DNA from 3 places in the Micromonospora sp. NPDC048040 genome. Region 1 is predicted to be linked to each of the others. Evidence: riboswitches for the same ligand, from Rfam matches in the RefSeq annotation. Region 1 holds a riboswitch; each other region holds the start of a gene.
What was found. A riboswitch is a leader RNA that binds a small molecule or an ion and turns the genes downstream of it on or off. The one in region 1 is predicted to bind cyclic di-AMP.
Positions count from the first base shown of each region.

Region 2: linked by a shared signal. The riboswitch ahead of ACZ6O2_RS04715 (coiled-coil domain-containing protein) and the one ahead of ACZ6O2_RS09470 (C40 family peptidase) in region 1 are both predicted to bind cyclic di-AMP.
Region 3: linked by a shared signal. The riboswitch ahead of ACZ6O2_RS07675 (coiled-coil domain-containing protein) and the one ahead of ACZ6O2_RS09470 (C40 family peptidase) in region 1 are both predicted to bind cyclic di-AMP.

Region 1 covers NZ_JBVJGT010000006.1:50,686-53,950, forward strand. The annotation lists gene ACZ6O2_RS09465 (N-acetylmuramoyl-L-alanine amidase) at 1-1,363, opposite strand, end outside; cyclic di-AMP (ydaO/yuaA leader) riboswitch at 1,603-1,739, shown strand; gene ACZ6O2_RS09470 (C40 family peptidase) at 1,752-2,792, shown strand; gene dcd (dCTP deaminase) at 2,863-3,265, opposite strand, start outside.
Region 2 covers NZ_JBVJGT010000003.1:39,863-43,127, forward strand. The annotation lists gene ACZ6O2_RS04710 (SRPBCC family protein) at 1-192, shown strand, start outside; gene ACZ6O2_RS04715 (coiled-coil domain-containing protein) at 294-1,355, opposite strand; cyclic di-AMP (ydaO/yuaA leader) riboswitch at 1,369-1,500, opposite strand; gene ACZ6O2_RS04720 (cation diffusion facilitator family transporter) at 1,654-2,571, opposite strand; gene ACZ6O2_RS04725 (HelD family protein) at 2,680-3,265, opposite strand, start outside.
Region 3 covers NZ_JBVJGT010000004.1:225,881-229,145, reverse strand. The annotation lists gene ACZ6O2_RS07680 (YibE/F family protein) at 258-1,610, shown strand; cyclic di-AMP (ydaO/yuaA leader) riboswitch at 1,777-1,908, shown strand; gene ACZ6O2_RS07675 (coiled-coil domain-containing protein) at 1,912-2,931, shown strand; gene ACZ6O2_RS07670 (carbonic anhydrase) at 3,122-3,265, opposite strand, start outside.

The DNA of each region.
Region 1 (3,265 bases):
TGGCGAAGTCCGGGTCGATGGTGACCAGCCCCGTGTGCGGCGTGCCGGTCGACGTGAACGGCGCCTTGAGCAGGTCGAAGTAGTGCGACCAGTCCCAGTACGGGCCCGGGTCCCAGTGCATGCCGCGCACGGTCGAGGCGACGGTGCCGGGGACGTTGTCGTGACCGATGATGTGCTGCCGGTCCAGCGGGATGTTGTACCGCAGCGCCAGGTGGCGGACCAGCTTGGCGGAGGTGCGGTACATCGCCTCGGTGTACCAGGTGCCGTGCCCCGCGAAGCCCTCGTGCTCCAGGCCGATGGACTTGGCGTTCACGTACCAGTTGCCGGCGTGCCAGCCGACGTTCTTGGTCTTGATGTGCTGGGCGATGTGGCCGTCCACCGAGCGCAGGGTGTAGTGCCAGCCCACCCGCCTCGGGTCCTTGACCAGGTTGACGCTGGGCCCGAAGTAGCCCTCGGTGTCGTGGATGACGATGTACTCGATCTTCTGCTGGGCCGGCCGGTCGGCGAGGTCGTGGTTGCCGTAGTCACCCACGGTCGGGCCGTACTGCGCGTAGGGCGCCGGGATCCACTCGCAGGAGATCGTGTCGGGGCACTCCAGCCCGTCGGGCCGGGCAACCTTGCGCAGGCCCAGCCGGTCCAGCCAGGAGCGTTCCGGCTGCACCGCGCGGGCGGCGAGGGTGACCTGCTGCCCGTCGTCGGTCAGCCGGCTGTCGCCGGCGGCGATGGCGGCGTACACCTCGTTGGCGAAGGCCGCCGCGGCGTCGGCGCTGTCCGCGCCGGAGTAGCGGGCCACCGCGCCGTACCAGGCCGCCGGGTCCGTGTCGGCGCCGACCGGGGCGCCGATCTCCTTCTGGTACGCGGCCAGCAGCGCCGCGCCACCCCGGATGTTGGCCGTGACGTCCGTGCGCAGCGCCTCCTCGCTGGCTCCGGTCAGCCCGGCGGCGGCGTCGAGCGTCCGCAGCGAGGCTTCGGCGGGGGGCTGGGCGGCTGGCGGCTCGTGCGCCCCGGCCAGGGACGGGCGGGAGTCGTCGCCCCGCGGGTCCTCGGTGCCCTCGTCGTGGTGGGTGCCCCCGGGCAGTGCGGCGACGTACTCGGCGTCGGTGAGGTGCATCGGTCCGAAGCCGCCGCTGGTGCTCGGCGTTCCGGCGTTGGTGTCCCAGCGGGACTGCAGGTAGGAGACTCCGAGCAGGACGCTCTCCGGCACGCCGTACTCCGCGGCCGCGGCGGCGTACTGCTGCTGCCGGTCGGTCGTCGGCGCGGCGGCGGCGGTTCCGGCGGCGGTGAGCGGCGTCGCCGCCAGGGCGGCCGCCACGGCGGCGGCCAGCAGGACGCGTCTGCTCCTCGATGTCGCTGACAGGTGCATCAGACCCCCAGGTCGGACGGGCGAATGTGGGGCCACCTTCGCCCCGGGCGCCACCTCCGGTCAATACCTTTCCATGCGTCACTTACTGAAGAAGGAAAATTTCGTCGACCGGAGTTACGCGCTCCCACCGGTCCACACGAATACGGTGTGTCACGGCGCGATGGGTTGCGGATCGATAACGACCGTCTCTACTCTGGTCATTCGTCGGCCGGCGACAGTCCGCCCATCCGGGCGGTAACGGTCCGACACCGCCGAGTCGCTCCCGAGCGAGCCGGGGACCCAGGTACCCCGGGGTGAATCCGCAGCACCTGCGGTAGGGCGTCCCCTTCCCGCCCGAACCCGTCAGCTAACCCGGTAGGCGGTACGGGAAGAAGGAGTACGGAGCCCGGTGGCACACCATGCCCCGCGGCCACCGTCGGCACGGTCGGCACCTGCCGGCCCGACGACGGCTGCGCCGCGCCCACGCTGGTACCGCTGCACCACCGCCCTCGCCGCCCTGGCCGCGTTCGCCGTCGTCCTGACCGGCGGCGCCACGGCGGCCCACGCCGAACCGACGGTCGCCGAGATCGAGCGCCAGATCGACGAGGACTGGAACAAGCTCGAACCGATCATCGAACGGCACAACGCCACCCGCCAGGACCTGGCCGCCAAACGCCGGCAGGCCGACGCCCTCGCCAAGCAGATCAAGCCCTTGGAACAGCAGGTCGAGCAGGCGATGGAGGAGGTCAGCGCGCTGGCCGTCCGCGCCTACAAGGGCGAGAACGTCTCCGCCGTCAACGCCCTGCTGGGCAGCCGCTCGCCCGACCAGATGATCGGCCAGCTCGAACTGCTCGACCGGTTCGCCCAGCACCAGCAGCAGGACGTGCGGCAGGTCGCCGAGCTGCGCGACCGGCTGGCCGAGAAGAAGGCCCCGCTCGACGAGATGGTCGTCCAACTCGGCCGGACGGAGGCCCAGCTCGCCGCGAAGAAGAAGCAGATCAACGCCGAGATCGACCGGCTGCAGAAGCTGCGGCTGCGGATCTACGGCAGCGGCGGCGGCGGTTCGCTGCGCCCCGCCCCCTGCCCGGCCAGCTACCCGGGTGGCGGGGCCGGCACCGCGGTCAAGTTCGCCTGCGCCCAGATCGGCAAGCCCTACGTCTGGGGCGCCGAGGGCCCGAACGCGTACGACTGCTCGGGCCTGATGCTCGCCGCCTGGGCGAAGGCCGGGGTCTCGCTGCCGCACAACGCCGCGCAGCAGCGCCGGGTCACCGCGACCGTCAGCCGGGGCGAGCTGCGTCCGGGAGACCTGGTCTTCTACTACAGCGACCTGCACCACGTCGGCATGTACGTCGGCGGGGGCTGGGTGGTGCACGCCTCCCGAGCCGGGGTGCCGGTGAAGATGAAGAAGGTCGACGACGGCCCGATCCACAGTTACGGCCGCCCCGGCTGAGTGGGTGAGGAACGGGCCCTTCCTGGCACACCCGGTGGCGGAAGGGCCCGTTCTCACGGCGACTGTCGGGTCAGCGGGTCGGCCAGGTACGCCAGTGCTGCCAGGAGCGGCTCGGGGTCGGGCCGCGCTGCCCCTGGTAGCGCGAGCCGTAGACGGCCGAGCCGTACGGGTGCTCGGCCGGCGACGAGAGCCGGAAGATGCAGAGCTGACCGATTTTCATGCCCGGCCAGAGGGTGATGGGCAGGTTGGCCACGTTGGACAGCTCCAGCGTCACGTGGCCGGAGAAGCCCGGGTCGATGAAGCCCGCGGTGGAGTGGGTGAGCAGGCCGAGCCGTCCCAGGCTCGACTTGCCCTCCAGCCGCCCGGCGAGCTGGTCGCCGAGGGAGATCACCTCCAGCGTCGAGGCGAGCACGAACTCGCCCGGGTGCAGCACGAACGGCTCGCCCTCGGGCACCTCGACCATCGACGTCAGG
Region 2 (3,265 bases), on a different contig from region 1:
ACGGTGCGCAACCGGACCCGACTGCGGGCCGAGCCGGACGGCGTGGTCCGGATCGACGTCGAGATCACCCTTGCCGCGCCGGTCCCGCTCTTCGGCTACGCCTTCCGCCAGGCGCGCGCCGCCCACCTCGGGCTGGCGGCCCGGCTCGGCGTTGCCCTCGGCGGGCACCCGCCGGAGTCACCGCCCGGCTGAGCCGGGCACCGACACGGCGAAATCCCCGGCCGTCGGCCGGGGAGGTGGCGGTGGGAGCGGTCGGCCCCGGTGACCCGCCCGCGGGTCACCGGGGCCGAACGTCAGTAGACCGACAGGTGCACGTGGTTGGTGTGGTCGCTGGACGGGTCGCCGTTGGCCCCGCTGTACGACTTCCAGCCGCTGCTGGGCAGCCAGATCTGCCTGTACCAGATCACGTAGAGCACGGCGAGCCGGTCGGCGTTCTTGACGAAGTACGCCGCCAGGTTGTTGCCGTACGTCCTGTCGCCGCCGGTGGCGTCGCCGCCGAACCCGCTCTTCTGTGCCGCGAAGTCGCAGGCCCGGCCCTTGGGGTGCTCGCCGGAGCCGCCGGGGCGGTAGCAGGAGACGTAGCGGGTGAAGCCGGCCGCCTTGGCCTGGTTCAGCGCGTGCAGGGTGCGCGGGGTGATGCAGCCGTTGGCGGGGGTGGGGTCGTTGACGCTGCACGACTCGGACGGCCAGGACCCGTCGGAGTTGCGTGGCGCCGGCTTCGCCGTCGCGGTGGAGCTGCCGCCCGGCCCGCCGCCACTTGCCTGCGACCGGTTGGCGACCGTCAGCGCCCGCTCCGCCTGCTCCTTGCGCTTGGCCATCACCGTGACCTGCTTGCGCTGCTCCCGGATCTCGCCGTCCAGGGCGAGCTTGGTGCGGGTGGCCTGGTCTCGGGTCTCCTGGAGCTCGCGGAGCGCCCGGTCCTCGTTGGCGGCCACCGCGTCGAGAGCGGCGGCCCGGTCCATGAAGCCGTCCGGCGAGCTGCTGTTGAGCAGGGCGGAAACCACCCCCAGCCGGCCGGTCCGGTAGGCCACTCCGGCGATCTCGCCGACCTTGCTGTTCCGCTCGGTCAGCTCGCTCTCGGTCGTCTTGAGCTGCGCGGCGAGCTGCTGCTGCCGCTTGACCGACGTGTCCAGCGCCCGCTTGGCGTCCAGGTAGCCCTTGCTGGCGGCTTCGAGCTGGGCCCGCAGGGCGGGCGTGCCGCCCTCCTGGTCCTGGCCGGGGGCTGCGGCGAGCAGGCCGGCCCGGGAGGCGGCCGCCGCGGGGGCGGTGGTGACCGGGGTGACCGCGGCGCCGAGGGCGAGCGTCGCGGCGATCAGGGCCGCCAACCGGGCGGCGCGTCGTCGTACAGGTGCCATCACTGGCATACACGTGTCCTTCCGTCAGCCGCCGACCGGGTTAGCTGACGGGTTTGGGACGGAAGATCCCTACCGCTGACGCGGATGCACCCCACGAACATGGTTCCCCGGTTCGCCCCGCCGGGCGATTAGGCGGCGGCCACCGCCGGCACCGGTGGGTGCCGCCTGGCGGAGGCCGGAGCCGAGCCTACCGGTGCCGGTGTGACTGGTGCAGCGCAGGTGACTGAGGGTGCCTGCCCGCTTACCGTCAAATCCGACATAAGTCAACAATACTCTCCCAGATTTAAGGCTGTGCTCATTACCACTCAACCGACCCGCAGGCCCCGGGAGACGCCCCCGGCTCGATCTGCAACGTCGCGTGCTCGATCTGGAAGTCCTCGTGCAGGGCCGTCCGGGCTGCGGTGAGCACCGCGCCGACCTCCGCGCCCGGCTCCATCGTCAGGTGCGCCGAGGCCACCTCCATCCCGGAGGTCAGCGTCCAGACGTGCAGGTCGTGCACCTCGGCCACGCCGGGCACGGCGGCCAGCCGGTCGTGCACCCTGGTGACCTCGAGGTGCTCCGGCGCGGCCTGCACCAGGATGCGCAGCGCGGCGCGCCCGAGCCGCCAGGTGCGGGGCAGGATGAGCATCCCGATCGCCACCGCGACCAGCGGGTCCGCCCACCACCAGTCGGTGACGGCGATCAGCAGGGCCGCGCCGATCACGCCGAGTGAGCCCAGCAGGTCGCCCAGCACCTCCAGGTACGCGCCCTGCATGTTGATGCTCTCCTTCGCCCCGGACCGCAGCAGGGCGAAGGCGGCCACGTTGGCGAGCAGGCCGAGCACGGCGACCGCGAGCATCGGGCCGGCGAGCACCTCCGGCGGGTCGCCGAACCGGCGTACGGCCTCGACGACCACGTAGACCGCGACGCCGGAGAGCAGCACGGCGTTGGCCAGGGCGGCCAGCACCTCCAGCCGGTAGAGGCCGAAGGTGCGCTGCGGGTCCGCGCCGGCGCGCCGGGTCGCGGTGATCGCCGCGAGCGCCATGCCGATGCCGAGCACGTCGGTGAACATGTGCCCGGCGTCGCTCAGCAGAGCCAGCGAGCCGGTGCGGAAGGCGGCCACCGCCTCCACCGCCATCAGGGCGCCGAGCAGCGCGAACGCCGCCCAGAGGCGGCCCCGGTGGCGGTGCGCGGCATTCGCGACCGACCCGTGGTGGTGGTCATGACCTGCACCCACGCGCCCACCTTCCGTCACCCGTCAGGACCCGGTTCAATCTATGCTCACATCGCAATATGTGCAAGTGATTGCCCGGCGGCGGTCGGCGACTCAGCCGGTCGGGACGACTCAGCCGGTCGGGTCGACGGTGGTCAGCCGCTGGGTGGCCCGCGACAGCGCGACGTAGAGCGTCCGTACGCCCGAACCCGGGTCGGCCCGGATCTCGCCCGGGGCGACCAGGACCACGCCGTCGTACTCCATGCCCTTGGCCTCCAGGCTGGTCACCACCTGCAGGCGCGGCGCGCCCAGCCCGCCCAGCCACCCGGCCACCTCGTCCCGGCGGGGCACCGGGGTGATCACGCCCACGGTGCCCTCCACCTCGGCCAGCAACGCCGTGGCCGCCGTCACCACGGCGGTCTCCAGCTCCGCCGGCAGCACCGCCAGCTCGACCGGGTCGACGCCGGTGGAGCGCACCGCCCTGGGCAGCGGGAGGTCCGGGTGCAGCCGGCGGATCTCGGCCGCCGCCACCGCGAAGATCTCCGCCGAGTTGCGGTAGTTCGTGGTCAGGGTGAAGTGGTGCCGCTTGCGCCGGCCCAGCGCCTGGTCCCGGGCGCGGGCCAGCTCCTCCGGGTCGCCGGTCCACGCCGTCTGCGCCGGGTCGCCCACCACCGTCCACGAGGCCAGCCGTCCGCGCCGGCCGATCATGCGCCACTGC
Region 3 (3,265 bases), on a different contig from region 1:
CGACACCAGCCCTCACGACCTGCGGCCGGATGTCGGGATGGCTACCATTCGGCCGGTGGCCTCCGCACTCCGCGCCGCCCGCACCGCTGCCCCGACCGGGCGGCGGTATCGAGCGACCGCGACCGGCCGGGCCGGGCCGTCGCGGTGCGTGACCGGCCCGCCACCACAGGGCGATCCACGGCGGCGGCCACCCGGGCACGCCGAACCGACCGGCCCGCCGGCACGTACCCCGCCCTGGATTCGTTGGGAGACACTCGATGGGCGCCGACCACACCCGTCCCGCACCGTCCGCCCCGCCGGGGGTGCGACGGATCCTCGTCGCGACGGTGGTGCCCCTCTTCGTCGCCACCCTGATCGCGGCCCTGCTGCTCTGGCCGTGGGACGCCCCGGACGCCGCGCCCGGCACCGATCCGCCCCGCCACCACGGCACGGTGACCCGGGTGGTGACGGAGCCGTGCCCGCCCACCCCGGAGGCGCCGGAGGGCGCCCCGGGCGCCGCGGAGGGCCCCTGCGGCACCGTGACCGTACGCGTCGACGACGGCCCCGACGCCGGCCAGCAGGTGGAGACGCCCGTACCGGCAGGGCCGGGGGCGCCGACGGTCGCGGTCGGCGACGAGATCATTCTGGTCCAGCTCACCGATCCCGCCGACCCCTCGGCGAGCGCCTACAACATCGCCGAGCACCAGCGCGGCGAGCCGCTGCTCTGGTTGGTGGTGCTCTTCGCCGCCGCGATCGTCGCGTTCGGGCGGTGGCGGGGGCTCGCGGCGCTGGCCGGCCTGGCGGCGAGCTTCGCCATCCTGCTGACCTTCGTGCTGCCCGGCATCAGCGCCGGCAGCCCACCGCTGCTGGTCGCGGTCGTCGGCGCGGCACTGATCATGTTCGTGGTGCTCTACCTGACGCACGGGGTGACCGCGCAGACCTCGGTCGCCGTGCTCGGCACGCTGGGCAGCCTGGTGCTGACGGGCGTGCTCGGCACGATCGCCACCGCGGCGACCCACCTGACCGGGTTCGGCACCGAGGACGCCACCACGCTGTCGATGTTCCAGGCCGACGTCGACCTGCACGGCCTGCTGCTCGCCGGGATCATCATCGGCTCGCTCGGCGTGCTCGACGACGTCACCGTGACGCAGGCCGCGACGGTCACCGAGCTGGCGCACGCCAACCCGGGGCTGTCCCGGATGCAGCTGTACCGGGCGGCCACCCGGGTCGGCCGCGCGCACATCGCCTCGACGGTGAACACCATCGTGCTGGCGTACGCCGGGGCCTCGCTGCCGGTGCTGCTCCTGCTGACCGCCGACTCCCGGGCGGTGAGCCAGATCCTGACCAGCGAGTTCCTGGCCCAGGAGATCGTCCGCAGCGCGGTCGCCACCCTGGGCCTGATCGCCGCCGTGCCGCTGACCACCGGGCTCGCGGCCGTGGTGACCACGGCCGGCCGGCGCGGCGGTGAGTCAGCCGACCGCGGCGCACCGCCGACCCCGCCTGCTCCCCGACCGGCGGCCGACCGGTCCGAGGCGCTGGAGGCCCTCAGCGGGCCGCGCGCCGGAAACACCCCCTCCGCCGCCCCCGCCGGGTGGCCCGACCGCGACGGGAGCACGGACACCGCATGGTGAAACTCCTCAGCGTGACCGATCAGGACGTCCCGCCTGATAAACGCGTCACTGCTCACCCTCCGCCGTTACGAAATAACGCATTTAGTCGGCTTAGGGACGTAGATCCCCGGCAGGGCTCTCGGGTAACCTCGCTGCCGGTCACCGCCGAAGGCGCGCAGCGGCGCCTGCGGTGCCGCCGCCCAATCGCCGCCAGGCGAGCCGGGGACCCAGGTACGTGGGGTGAATCCGCGACAGCGGTAGGGGCCACTTCCGCCCCGAACCCGTCAGCTAACCCGGTCGGCGGTCGACGGAAGGGAAAAATGTGACGGCACCCCTACGCCGCTGGTTGACACCTGTGGTGGCCGTGATCGCCGCCCTGGCCGTCTTCGCCGGGCCCCTCCCGGCGGCGGCCGCACCCACCCCACCGCCCCAGCCCTCCGGCCACGGGGACGACGAGCCCAAGCTGCTCAACGACCTGATCGAGACGCGGAACCGCAACTACGTCCAGGCCAAGGCGAAGCTCGCGAAGTCGAAGAAGCGCCAACTGGAACTGGCCCTGGAGGTCGACCGGGCGCAGGCCGACCTGGCAGCGCTGGCCCCACAGGTGAGCCAGATCGCCGCCCAGTCCTACCGGACCGGGCGGATCGGCGCGGTGTCGATGCTGCTGGACACCGCCAGCCCCGACTCGTTCGTCAAGCGCGCCGCCGCCCTCGACGAGCTGAACCTGGTCAACTCCAAGAAACTCGCCGAGGTGAACGCGGTCAAGAACCGCGCCGAGCAGGCCAAGCTGGCGCTCGACGCCGAGGTTCGCGAGCAGACGAAGCTGACCAACGAGATGGCCCGCGGCAAGCGCGAGGCGGAGAAGGCGCTCGCACTGGTCGGCGGCAGGGGGCTGACCAGCGGCAAGGTGGTCGCCACCTCGCCGGTGGCCCGGATGGCACCGGGTCGTACTGCCGACGGCGACTGGAAGCCCCTGTCCTGCACCGAGGACGACCCCACCACCTCCGGCTGCATCACCGCGCGCACGCTGCACATGTACAAGGAGGTCAAGCGGGCCGGCTTCAACCGCTTCGTCGGCTGTTACCGCTCCGGCGGGCCGTACGAGCATCCGAAGGGCCGGGCCTGCGACTGGTCGCTGCAGAGGAGTGGCTTCTCCCCCTGGCACAACGACGACACCTACATGTACGGCAACAACCTGACCGCGTTCCTGGTCCGTAACGCCGACCGGCTCGGCATCTACTACGTGATCTGGAACCGGCAGATCTGGTTCCCGGCGACCGGCTGGAAGTCCTACAGCGGCCCGTCGAACCATACGGACCACGTGCACGTGTCGCTGCTCTGACGGCAGCCAACGACAGGGCCGCCCCGCAGTCGCGGGGCGGCCCTGTCGGCGTCTGTCGCCGTGTCGGCGTCCGTGACCCTGCTTGCGTCCACGGCCTGTGGTCGCCCGTGGCCCTGCCGACGCCTGTGGCCCTCGTCGCCGGGCGTCGTCGGGCGTCCGGGCCGGGCCGCCGGGCGAGCGCGGGAACCGGTCAGGCGAGGGCGGCGCTGGCGGCCGGCTGTGCCCCGTCGACCGCGCCCGGCCCGGTGGGCGCGGCGGCGACCCCCCGCGGCTCGCCGGTCGGCACGGCGGTGACCGCCCGCGCCTCGCCGGCGGCCAGCCGGTACGACATGCC